Linked DNA regions of Methylomonas sp. 11b. The main gene of each other region encodes a partner of the protein of the gene in region 4 in a complex. Links are inferred from orthologs where the notes say so. Each region holds a gene or a part of one and is shown on either strand. Other genes may lie near its edges.

Region 1 (3,073 bases), 560 kb from region 4 along the record:
AGTCGGTTTCAATCAGAAAACGGTCGGCTGGTATTTTACGCGCCACATCCTTGATGGCTTCCGCGTTCTTGAAGGTCACGATGCCTGAAAAAGAGATATAGAAATTCAAATCCAAAGCTTTTTCCGCATACGCCCAATCCTCGGTAAAGCAGTGAATGATGCCCCCAACCTGATCCGCGCCTTCTTCCCGCAGCACATCCAAGGAATCGTGGCCAGCTTCGCGGGTATGGATAATTAAAGGCTTGTTGAGTGTCTTGGCTGCGGCAATATGGGTGCGAAACCGTTCAAACTGCCATTCCAGATCGCCTTCGCTACGAAAATAGTCCAGTCCCGTCTCACCAATGGCGATCACTTTTTCGTTATCGGCCAACTGTAGCAAATCATCTAGCGTGGGCTCACGCCCATCATGAACATTAGGATGCACGCCCACCGACAAGGAGATATCCGAATACGGCATGACTTGCTCCAGCATGGCCGGATAGGCTTCCATATCGATGGCAATACACAGCATATGCCGGACCTTGGCCGCGCGAGCCGCTTGCACAAAGGTATTGAAATCATTAGCGTAGGGCGCTAAATCGATACGGTCGAGATGACAGTGTGAGTCGATAAACATGAGTTTAGGAAAGTAAAGACAGCGGCAAAGCCCGCCCGCCAAACAGTTTACATGGTATGCGTGGAACGATCAGATTCTAATGCGCCAGCCAAATAGGTTTCAATTTTGTTACGCGCCGCACCGCCATCCTGATCACTAAATTGCACGCCAATGCCGGCTGCACGGTAGCCCTCGGCACCCGCCGGGGTCTTCCAGATAATTTTGCCGGCAATCGGCAAGCGCTCGGTTTCGTCCATTAAGTTCAGCAACATGAACACTTCCTCACCCATCTCGTATTCGCGCTTGGTCGGAATAAACAAACCGCCGTTTTTCACGAACGGCATGTACGCCGCATACAGCGCATTTTTATCCTTGATCGATAAGGACAAGATACCTTGTCTGGGTGCTGCTGATTCTGCCATACGCTTATTGTCTATTCAGTTGCGACCAACTAATCAATAGCTGCTCGACCATCAATTGTTTATTAAGTTGCGTGTTCAGTTGCGACTTGGTGGTAAGCACATTATCGTAAAACCGATATAGGCGTTTCAATTCTAGCCGCTCGGCAAGGGCTTGCAAGGCATTTTTCAGATCCGGATTGGCAAGCGCCGGCGATTCCGCCCGGTACGCGTATTTGACTATGTCCGCGACCCAGCTTGCCATCCACAGCAAAACCACTGCCAAATCGATTTTTTCCTGCTTTTGCCAGAGCTCGGCTACCGTCAACAAATTTTCCTTGCCTTGCGCAATCTGCAACCAAGCCTCGAAATACTGCTGCCTGAGCTGAATCATATTCTGTTCGGCGTAATGCTTAGCCAACAGCGGCGAGCCTTGGGCCAGTTTTAATAACAACTCGGTTTGTTCTCCGACACCCTGCTGCTGCAACCATAGCATCGCCAGTTCGCGCGCGGGCGTTGCGCAATCGATTTTCTGGCAACGGCTACGGATTGTCGCCGGCAATCGGCTCGGTTGCTCGCTGATCAACAACAAACAAGTCCGTTCGGTCGGCTCTTCCAGACACTTCAAAAACGCATTCGCCGAAGCTGTGTTCAATGCGTCAGCCGGCTGAATGATCACGACTCTATAGGCATGATCGTACTGCGGTTTCAAAGCCAGCTTCACAATCAGTTGCCTGATTTTATCGATACCGATGGCTTTGCCGGGTTCGTCGGGCGCTATCATCAAAAAATCGGGATTAGTTTGCGCATCGAATAAATTGCAACCGACACAATGACCGCACGCGCTAGCATCGGCTAACGGCGCGTGACACAACAAGGTCCGTGCATAATACTCGGCCAAATGCTGTTTGCCCTGCCCGACCGCACCGGAAAACAGCAAGGCTTGCGGGATGCGTTGCTGTTCGATATAACCGTGCAACTGCCGCCAGTTCTCGTGTTGCCAGGGATAAAGCCCGATTCGGCTAGGCATTAATGCCCCACAATCCCGCCAACTCGCGGCGCAATTGCTGCTGCACTTCGCTTAACGGTAAGCTGGCATCGATGATCTTATAGCGCTGCAAATCCGTGGCGGCGCGTTGTAAATACGTTTGCCGGACCCGGTCGAAAAACGCCAACTGTTCGGTTTCGAAGCGGTCCAACTCGCCTCTGTGCTTGGCGCGCAGCATACCGACTTCTATCGGCGCGTCGAACACAAATGTCAAATCCGGCCTCAGGGTACCTTGTACGGCTTTTTCCAACCAAGCGATGGTTTGCAGATCCATATTCCGGCCACCACCTTGGTAGGCATAGGTGGCATCAGTAAAACGGTCACACACCACCCACTGCCCTTGCTGCAAAGCTGGCAAAATCACCTGTTGAATATGTTGGGCGCGGGCCGCGAATACCAGCAACAACTCGGCCTGCTCGGTCAAACTTTCCGCTTGCCGTTCCAACAAAATCCCACGAATCTTTTCGGCAATGCCGGTGCCGCCCGGCTCACGCGTCAGCACGAAGGGAATACCCCGTTCTTCCAACAGTTGCTTGATAAATTGCAGATTGGTGGACTTGCCGACGCCTTCGCCACCTTCCAGCGTGATAAATCGTCCGCGTGTCATCGTTGATATTGATCGACGTATTTTTCGTGTTCCGCCAAGGTCGAAGAAAAGGCATGGCGGCCATTGCCGCGGGCGACAAAAAACAAGGCATCGCTATTATCGGGATGTAAAGCAGCAACGATGGCTTGCTTACCAGGCATCGCAATCGGTGTAGGCGGCAGTCCTTCGATGACGTAGGTGTTGTAGGGTGTATGTTCGCGCAAATCCTTATGCCGGATATCACCGTGGTAGTCATCGCCCATGCCGTAGATGACAGTCGGGTCGGTTTGCAACAACATGCCTTTCTTCAAGCGCCGAGCAAATACCCCGGCGATTTTTCTCCGCTCTTCGCCGGCGCCGGTCTCCTTTTCGACGATAGATGCCAAAATCAAAGCCTCGTACGGATTTTCCAACGGCACGCCATCGTCGCGCTTCTGCCATTCTTC
Region 2 (3,006 bases), 1.5 Mb from region 4 along the record:
TACTGCTGATAAAAACCTGGCAGTTCAATCCAGCGAGGTATTTTATCAATTTTGCCCGGTTTTCTGTATCCAATTCGGACGCGAGGTCGTCTATTAAGATGCAGCAGGAATATGGGCTTTCCTGATTCAATAAGGTCACTTGTGCCAACATAAGTGCCAAAACTAAGAGCTTTTGTTGTCCGCGTGACAGATAGTCTTTAGCCAGTCTTTTGTTTTGGTAAGTCTGAAAGTCCGCTCGGTGCGGTCCGCTATGGGTAAAGCCGTAGCGTATGTCTCGCACCAGATCGTTTTTCAAAATTAAGTCTAGGGATTGCCTATCATCCCAGCCGGGCAAGAAGCGTAAATCAACATCCTCCTTATTTAAGAAGTGGCTAGCCATTTCTAAAAACACCGGTTGCAAGCTTGCTACATAGGCCAAACGAAACTCGTTAATCACCTGCCCATATTCCACAAGTTCCTTATCCCAAGCCGGAAGCTGTTTCAGTTGCCGGGTTTTCAACAAAGCATTACGTTGTTGCAAAGCCTTATTAAACTTGCGCCAACAGGGCAAAAAGTTTTTGTGTTGATTAAAAATACCCCAATCCAAAAACTCTCTACGGATTTGCGGTCCGGAGTCTAGCAAGCGATAACTCTTGGGATGAATCAATTGCACTGGCAATGCGTACGCCAAATCAGCTTTTTGTCGATCTTCCTGATCGATGCGGATCTGGCACTGTTTGTTATCAATCTGTATCCCCAGCGTACTGACCGAACCGGACTGTTCCCGATTTTGCGCGGAAACGGTCAATTGCGACTGCTCGAAAGCAATGGCCTGCTTGGTATGGGTAGTTCTAAACGAGCGAGATCTACCCAAAATAAAAATGGCTTCCAGCAGCGAACTCTTGCCGCTGGCATTGGCGCCGGTGATCAAATTAATGGCGGGCGACGGCGAGATGCTTGCGGAATGGATGTTTCTAACCGACAGCACATCCAGCTTTAACAAGGTCATAATCGCTAAACGACCTACATCCGCATTGGCATGACAATAAATTTAAACAAAGGTTGTTCAGGTTCTTCGATGAAACAACTGCTGGCGTTGCCGGCTATGGTCAGCACCGCCATTTCTGAATCCAAGTTGGATACTGCATCCAGCATATATTGCGAATTAAACGAGATGCTCAACGGCTCGCCTTGATAATCGATGATCAATTCTTCCTCGGCCTCGTCATGCTCGGGATTATGGGTACTGAGTTTCAACAAATCGCCGGAAATATCGAAAGTCACACCTTTGTACTTTTCATTGGACAGAATCGCTACCCGCGTTAACGCATCTCTCAAGACTTGTTTTTGGATCAACAACGGACTCATAAAACTTTGATTGAACACTTTACTGAAATCCGGGAATTTGGCATCGATCAGCTTTGACGAGAACACTACATCCTTGTAATAAATTCGGATGTTGTTGCTGGAAAACTGGATGTTCAATTCTGCGTCTGCATCGTCCAGCAAACGACTCAATTCCTGCACCGCTTTTCTGGGCATGATGATGCGGGATTCATAGCCGGTCGCTTGGCCAATATCGTCTTCATAAATCGACAAACGATGGCCATCGGACGCGACCAGTTTAAGTTTGGAATTGCTGACATTCAGTAACAAGCCGTTCAAGTAATAGCGTACGTCCTGATTGGCCATGCAAAACACGGTTTTATCCAGCGCTTTCTTGAATTTGCCGGCATTGAGCAAAAAGCTATGTTCAAACTCGGACTCGTTGAACTCCGGATAATGTTCCGCCGGTAAAGTACTCAAAGAAAACCGGCTGCGGCCGGAAACGACCTTAACTTTATCGTCTTGCAATTCAAAGTGAATTTCCGCGCCGTTTGGTAATAAGCGGCAAATATCCAGAAACTTTCTAGCAGGAACCGTTATTTCCCCGGAATGCGCTATTGATTCGATATTTAACTTAGCAACAATCTGAATTTCCGTATCTGTACCGGTCATCACCAACTGCTCGTCGCTAGCCTGCAACAACACATTGGACAGAATCGGCATGGTCTGCCGTTTCTCGATAACGCTGACGATTTGTTGCAGCGGTGGCAAGATTTGATCTCTGCTAATAATAAATTTCATATAAATATCTTTTATATATTGTTACTACTAAGTAAACAAAAAGCTGTGGAAAACCGGTTTTATCTAATTTAAATCAAAATCTTAGCATGTATCAAACATTGTTGTCAGATACCGTTTTAGCTTGTATGGGGTTTTTGGATAAGCTGGATAGGCTATTTTCGGCACACTTTATCCACAACTTACACGCAATTAATGCGATAAGGTTCTCAACAGGTTTTTGTAATCTTCCGCCATCTTCACATCGTCGTCTTTCAACTCAGCCACACGCTTGCAGGCATTGATGACGGTAGTGTGGTCGCGTCCACCAAAAGCATCGCCAATTTCCGGATAACTGTGCGAGGTCAGTTCTCTGGCCAGGCACATAGCTACTTGTCTAGGACGGGTGATGGATTGTTTGCGGTTTTTTGACGATAAATCGGCCACTCTAATCTTGAAATAGTCGGCTACGGTTTTTTGAATGTTGTCGATACTGATCAACTTGTCTTGCAAGCTGATCAAATCGTGCAGCGCTTCCTTGGTAAATTCCAAGGTGATATCGCGACCGGTAAATTGCGAGTTGGCTACTACTCTACGCAACGCACCTTCCAAATCTCTAACATTGGAAGGTATGCGTTTCGCAATGAAGAAGGCTATGTCTTGATCCAGATCCACGCCAACTTGTTGCGCTTTTTTGATCAAAATCGCCGCACGAGTTTCCAGATCCGGCGGTTCTATCGCCACCGGCAAGCCCCAACCGAAGCGCGATTTCAAACGGTCTTCCAAGCCATCGATTTCTTTCGGATACTTATCGCAGGTCAAAACCACCTGATGTTTGTTATCCAGCAGGTTGTTAAAGGTGTGGAAGAACTCTTCCTGCGAACGTTCCTTACCGGCCAGAAATTGGATGTCGTCCATCAATAA
Region 3 (3,065 bases), 2.1 Mb from region 4 along the record:
GGGACCGATGCCATCCAACGGCGACAAGCGGCCATGCAGCACAAAGTATTTGCCTTTGAAGGTGGTAGCTTGATCGATCACCCATACATCGGCCGGACTTTCGACTACACACAAGGTTTCCGAATCGCGTAACGGGTTGGCGCAGACCTCGCACAATTCCGCTTCGGTCAAGGTCCGACACTCGCGGCAGTGGCCGACTTCGGCGATGGCTTTCGCAAGCATTTTGCTTAGCTGCATGCCGCCGTCGCGGTTGCGCTGCAACAGATGAAAAGCCATGCGTTGCGCCGATTTCGGCCCGACGCCGGGCAGGCAGCACAGGCTTTGGATCAACTCTTTCAGCAAACCCTGGTTTTGCATGTTTAGAACGGCATTTGGAAACCGGGCGGAATCGGGATGCCGGCTGTGACGTCGGCCATTTTTTCTTTTTTCATTTTGCCGACTTTATGCACGGCGTCGTTGATCGCCGCCGCCACCAAGTCTTCCAGCATATCCTTGTCGTCGCCGACCAGGGATGGATCGATACTGACCTTACGCACCTCGCGTTTGCCGGTCATCACAATCGTCACCAAGCCGCCGCCGGATTCGCCGTGTACTTCCATCGCCCCCAGTTCTTCCTGGGCTTTTTTTAAGTTGTCCTGCATTTTTTGGGCTTGTTGCATGATGCCCGCTAGCGCATTTTTCATCATCGTCTCTCCAATATTTAATTCAGCGGTTCGATACTACCAGGCATGATTCTGGCGCCAAAGGTGTCTTTCAAAGCCTGTACATTTTCATCGGTGTTAATGCTATCCACCGCCGCTTGCTGCCGATCTTCGCGGGCTTTTTGAATTTCCAGCGCAGGCGTCATTTGCTGCTCTGCTTGCTTGCTTATGACCAGTTTTAAGGGTTTACCGTAATAATTTTGCAACGCTACCCTTAGATTGTCCTCGGCTTTAGTACCGATCTGCTGGAAGCTCGGATCGAGCAGCAAGCGACAACTGCTGTCGTCTATACCGTCCAACACGCAATTATTCGCAAGTTCGCGGGTACGGCCGCTGATATTCAACGCAGCGATAATCTCGGTCCAATTGCCCGGATTGGTAGTTTGCGAGACCGATGTAGGACGCGGCTCGTCGATATGCCTGGCCTCGGTCGCCACCGCCGCAGCCGGCGCCGATACACTAGCATTCGGTTTAACGACAACCGGTTTGATGGGCTCAAGCGCTTGCGCTTCTGCGGCTTGCGGCCGAAAAGTCAGCATCCGCAACATCACCATTTCAAACCCGCTGCGCGGATCGGGCGCCAGCGGCAGATCGCGTTGGCCGATCAAACAAATCTGATAATACAGTTGCACATCTTCCGGCAATAAGCTCTGGGCCAGCGTATCCAGTAACTGTTTATCGAATTCCTGATCGACGAAATCCGGCATTTGCTGTAACAGCGCTACCCGATGCAACACTCGCAGCATCTGTTGCAAAATATCTGCAAAATCGGGCGTCAATTCCGCCACATCGGCAATTTTTGCCAGTAACCTCCGCGCATCACCAGCAGCCAGCGCTTGCAAAATATCGTCGATGGGTTGCTGCGCGACGGTACCGAGCATGCCGATCACCGCTTCCGTGGCGACGCTGCCGCTACCGTAAACGATAGCCTGATCCAGCAGACTCAAGCCATCTCGCAAGCTGCCGTCGGCGGCTCGGCCCAACATTTTTAGCGCAGCAGGCTCGAAAGCGATTTGCTCCTGGCCCAAAATAAACTGCATCTGCGCATCGATTTGCTCCGGCAACAGCCGCTTCAAATTGAATTGCAAGCAGCGCGACAATACCGTGACCGGAATTTTATGCGGATCGGTAGTAGCCAGCAGAAACTTGACGTGCGGCGGCGGCTCTTCCAGGGTCTTTAACAGGGCGTTAAAGCTATGCCCGGACAGCATGTGCACTTCGTCGATCAAATAGACTTTGTAGCGACCTTGATTGGGGGCGTACTGAGCGTTGTCGAGCAGATCGCGGGTATCTTCGACTTTGGTGCGGGAGGCGGCATCGACTTCGATCAAGTCCATAAACCGGCCCTGTTCGAAATCCCGGCACACCTGGCATTCGCCGCAGGGATTAAAATCTTTCAGATTTTCGCAGTTGATGGCTTTGGCGAGAATCCGCGCCACCGTGGTTTTGCCAACGCCGCGCGTGCCGGTGAACAGATAGGCATGATGCAATCTATCATGTTGCAAGGCGTGCATTAGCGATTGGCTGACATGCTCCTGACCGACAAGCTGGGTGAAGTTGCTGGGACGCCATTTTCTGGCAAGAACCTGATAAGCCATTAGCAACGCGGAAAGGCAAGAGTTGGGCGGCTACTGCGCCAGCCACATCCCGGCACACGAGTCCGCTGCTACCGTTGCTTCCTTCCGGACCTGGCGGGGTTTACAGCGTATCGTTGCGAGAGGACCGACACAGTAACCATAAAACATCAGCAAGACGCTGAAGAGTTGCGCATTATCCATAAAAGCCAACAGATAAGCAACTGTCTTGCCAAAATTAAGTAAATAACTCCGACAACGCCCCTCGGCTACTGTATTGCCGGAATAGGCAAACTGCTGGCAATGGCATGACCGAACGAGGCGCCGAACTTGCCGGCCAAGCGGTCGATCAAGCGCTCCTGCGGGGTAAAGTTTACTTTTTCCTCGGTGCCGAACTGGTCGCGCGCGACACTATCAACGCTGCCGAAATCGTCCGCCAACCCCAGCCTGACGCCTTCCGTACCGGTCCAAATCAGCCCGGAGAACATCTCCGGCGCTTCGACTTCCTTCAAACGTTTGCCGCGTCCTTCCCGCACCGCACCGATGAATTGTTGGTGTACTTGATCCAGCAATGACTGCATATGCTTGCTTTCTTGCTGATTGACCGGCGAGAACGGATCGAGCATGGCTTTGTGCGCGCCGGCGGTCAACAAGCGCCGCTCCACGCCCAGTTTGTCCAACACATCGGTAAAACCGAAGCCATTCATGATTACGCCGATAGAGCCGATGATACTGGCCTGATTCACGAATATCTTGTCGGTAGCCGAAGCAACATAATAACCGCCGGATG
Region 4 (3,009 bases):
TGCATAAAACCTGCGGCGCACCGCTTGTAATCCGTATTCTTCCAACGATCAAACGGTGTAATAGAATGGTTATTTGAATTGAATAACAAAAACAGGTATAAGCCTCTAATGAGGGGGAGTAATTTTTTATTTTTTGAGGTTGTTTAAATATGAATATTTTCACAAATCGTTTAAAGCAAACCATGCTTCTGGCTGCGGGATTAAGCTTGGTGGCTCCTGTTTCAATGGCGAGTACATGGGCCGGAACGGCGAATTATACAGCCGCGCCTGACGCTACTGGCGACGAAGCGATAGTAGGCCCATTTGATACTTACGATTTTGGTTCAGGCATTACCTTAGTGCAATTTACCAGTGCAAACACCTTTACTGCTTATTTCCAAACTATGGTGGATGGTCATTTCCTGAACAATGCCGGCATCAATGTACCAGAATTGAATATCTCCGGCGCGGGTTCGGGTTTTGAATTGACTGTGGCTGCGACCCTGAACGGGACCTACAGTAATTTCTCAGGTTTCCAATCCTTCAGCTTCTCGGGCGGAGCAGTTAACCTGTATTTTGACACGACACCCGATTACAGTTTTACGGGCGATAGCGGCTTCAACAACGGAGCTGCAATTTTATCCGGCACCGTAACCGGCGGTTCCGGGGTCATATCGCCAGCAGGCGTAGGCGCCGAGCAACTGGATTTAAATTTTTCCGGTATTTTTGGTAGCTACGATTCCAACGTCTACACCCCAGGCATAACCGGCGGCCACTCAATTTTTTCGATCAATTTGAACAATTCATCTTTGCTGTCGGGAATTAATAGCGTTTTGGGCCAAAACAAAAGCACCGGCGTACTTGCTGCCGTAGATGGCTCGATCCAATTGACAGCAGTACCTGTACCTGCTGCTGTGTGGCTGTTTGGCACGGGCCTGATCGGCTTGATGACTGCGGGCAAACGTAAAACTTTCGCTACTTAAGCTCTAAGTACATCGAATTCGTCGCCCAAGCAATAGTAGCGCTGGGGCGACGAATTGATTCTGGATCGGCACCTAAAGCAGTAACCTCTTCGAAAACAACAAACAAATCCTAAACAAGCCCTCCCATTCGTCGCCGGTAATCTGGCCTTTGATTTGGCAATCTACGTTGGCGCTGGCTTGCAAAATATCCTGCAATTCCTTGCTCTTCAACCTCTGCAAGGCCTCATGCACCAACTGCTTGCGCTTGTCCCATATCTGATATTTTTTATAGAGAACTTCTGGGTTGCCGCCGCGTTTCAATTCCGTCTTGATATTAACCAGCGTTCGCGCTTCGCGGCTAATAGCCCACAGTACCACCGGCGCCGCGACGCCTTCCGCTTTGAGCCCGGCGAGAATTTTAACCGCTCGATTCACCTTGCCCGACAACAAAGCATCCATCAATTTAAACACGTCGAAGCGAGCGCTGTCAGCCACATCGTCCTCAACCATGGATTTGTTGATACGATTAGCCCCATGCAAGATATACAGTTTTTCAAGCTCCTGGGCCGCGGCCAGCAAGTTGCCCTCGACTCGCACTGCCAGACTTTTTAGCGCATCCGCTTCCAAATGCATGCCCTTCCGCTCCGCCCTGCGCTGCAACCACTGCAACAACTCCGGTCCTTGTAACGGCCAGACCTGCACGATGCACGCAACTTTATCCAAGGCCTGAAACCATTGCGACTTCTGCGCCGCACTATCCAGCTTACCGGCCGTGATTAGCAATATTGTATCGTTGGGCGGACGCTGACAATACGCGCTTAGGGCTTTACTGCCTTCCAAACCCGGCTTGCCGGAAGGCAAGCGCAAATCGATGAGCTTTTTGTCAGAAAAGATGGAAAGTGATTCGGCTTCTAGGGTCAATTGCGGCCACTCGTTGCCGGTATCGATAGCAATGACCTCGCGAGTGGAAAAACCAGCCTCGCGCGCCGCGCGCCGAATGTCGTCCGCTGCTTCGCCAAGTTGTAAAGGCTCATCACCACTAACCAGATAAACCGGTACCAGCTCTTTGTGTAAGGCGGCAGTTAACTGGTCAAGCTTTAGGCGCATACTTATTTTTTCTGCGTATCGACGGCTATCCTGGCTCTGGCTAATATCATCCGCGCCACTTGTTTATAGATTTCGTTGCGAATCAATTGTTCTTCGTTGCCTTTCGCCAGCACCGCGGTTTGGTCGTTGAAAAACTCCCTGGAAATTTCGATCACTTGCTCGTCCATCAGCGCATTTTCCTTACTGTCGAAAAATTGAAAGCGCAGATAATATTCCAGTTCGGATTCGCTGGATTTACCAGTTGAGCCGATGGTCAGTACCCGGTTACGCATGTCTTCCCGTAGCACCTTGACCACCACGCCGGCATCGTTGGGGGAGCCGACGATTTTGCCTTTCGAAGCCTTCATGATGGCTTGCAGTTCGCCCTGTAAGGGCACGGAGGCGCCAAACACATACATGTTTTTCAGCACTTCCGGCATCTCTATCGAGCCACGTAGATGGTATCCGCAGCCAACCAGCAGCACCAATACCCCGGCCAAGACCATTCGGCTCAAGTGATTCATCATCTGATTCTCGAAAATCCAGCGTTTAAACAACGATATTCACCAGTTTTTGCGGCACTACAATCAGCTTTTTCACCGGCTTACCTTCCAGATAACGCTGCACGTTCTCGTCAGCCAGAGCCAGCGCTTCGACTTGCTCTTTGGAAGCCGTCGCCGCTACCGATAATTTCCCGCGCAACTTGCCATTGACCTGCACCACCATTTCGATAGCATCCTGCTGTAACGCCGATTCATCAATAACCGGCCATGCCGCCACCACGATGTCATCGTTGTGGCCCAACTCGTTCCACAGCTCTTGTGACGCATGCGGAATAATCGGGGCCAGCATCAAGACGATGGCTTCCAGCACTTCCTGGCGAGTTGCCCTGCCATTGGCACTATCGTCATCAAATTTATTCAACGCGTTAACCAACTCCATGTTGGCGGCAATCGCGGTGTTAAAGGTGTGGCGACGCGCC

The links.
Region 1: the proteins of holA (region 4) and METH11B_RS0110615 are in contact, whole or in part, in a cryo-EM structure (PDB 8GIZ), measured with the Escherichia coli proteins. The link is inferred for Methylomonas sp. 11b from one-to-one orthologs.
Region 2: the proteins of holA (region 4) and dnaN are in contact, whole or in part, in a cryo-EM structure (PDB 8GIZ), measured with the Escherichia coli proteins. The link is inferred for Methylomonas sp. 11b from one-to-one orthologs.
Region 3: the proteins of holA (region 4) and dnaX are in contact, whole or in part, in a cryo-EM structure (PDB 8GIZ), measured with the Escherichia coli proteins. The link is inferred for Methylomonas sp. 11b from one-to-one orthologs.

The regions. Positions count from the first base shown.
Region 1 is NZ_KI911557.1:2,201,744-2,204,816, forward strand. What follows is about bases 23-3,022. They hold METH11B_RS0110615 (DNA polymerase III subunit delta'), read right to left. Parts: upstream 2,024-3,022; coding sequence 1,022-2,023; downstream 23-1,021. Other genes in these bases: METH11B_RS0110605 (TatD family hydrolase), read right to left, coding at 23-616; METH11B_RS0110610 (PilZ domain-containing protein), read right to left, coding at 664-1,017; tmk (dTMP kinase), read right to left, coding at 2,016-2,648; mltG (endolytic transglycosylase MltG), read right to left, coding at 2,645-3,022. Also shown: more of METH11B_RS0110605, read right to left, coding at 1-22; more of mltG, read right to left, coding at 3,023-3,073. UniProt on the Escherichia coli protein: Part of the beta sliding clamp loading complex, which hydrolyzes ATP to load the beta clamp onto primed DNA to form the DNA replication pre-initiation complex.
Region 2 is NZ_KI911557.1:3,150,042-3,153,047, reverse strand. Bases 55-2,987 are described here. They hold dnaN (DNA polymerase III subunit beta), read right to left. Parts: upstream 2,107-2,987; coding sequence 1,003-2,106; downstream 55-1,002. Other genes in these bases: dnaA (chromosomal replication initiator protein DnaA), read right to left, coding at 2,296-2,987; recF (DNA replication/repair protein RecF), read right to left, coding at 55-988. In the rest of the region: more of recF, read right to left, coding at 1-54; more of dnaA, read right to left, coding at 2,988-3,006. UniProt on the Escherichia coli protein: Confers DNA tethering and processivity to DNA polymerases and other proteins. Acts as a clamp, forming a ring around DNA (a reaction catalyzed by the clamp-loading complex) which diffuses in an ATP-independent manner freely and bidirectionally along dsDNA.
Region 3 is NZ_KI911557.1:3,748,713-3,751,777, reverse strand. What follows is about bases 1-2,992. They hold dnaX (DNA polymerase III subunit gamma/tau), read right to left. Parts: upstream 2,300-2,992; coding sequence 701-2,299; downstream 1-700. Other genes in these bases: sppA (signal peptide peptidase SppA), read right to left, coding at 2,545-2,992; METH11B_RS0117985 (YbaB/EbfC family nucleoid-associated protein), read right to left, coding at 360-683; recR (recombination mediator RecR), read right to left, coding at 1-357. Outside these bases: more of sppA, read right to left, coding at 2,993-3,065. UniProt on the Escherichia coli protein: Part of the beta sliding clamp loading complex, which hydrolyzes ATP to load the beta clamp onto primed DNA to form the DNA replication pre-initiation complex.
Region 4 is NZ_KI911557.1:1,640,264-1,643,272, forward strand. The notes cover bases 42-2,977. They hold holA (DNA polymerase III subunit delta), read right to left. Parts: upstream 2,049-2,977; coding sequence 1,035-2,048; downstream 42-1,034. Other genes in these bases: pepA (flocculation-associated PEP-CTERM protein PepA), read left to right, coding at 150-962; METH11B_RS0107750 (LPS-assembly lipoprotein LptE), read right to left, coding at 2,051-2,554; leuS (leucine--tRNA ligase), read right to left, coding at 2,577-2,977. Outside these bases: more of leuS, read right to left, coding at 2,978-3,009. UniProt on the Escherichia coli protein: Part of the beta sliding clamp loading complex, which hydrolyzes ATP to load the beta clamp onto primed DNA to form the DNA replication pre-initiation complex.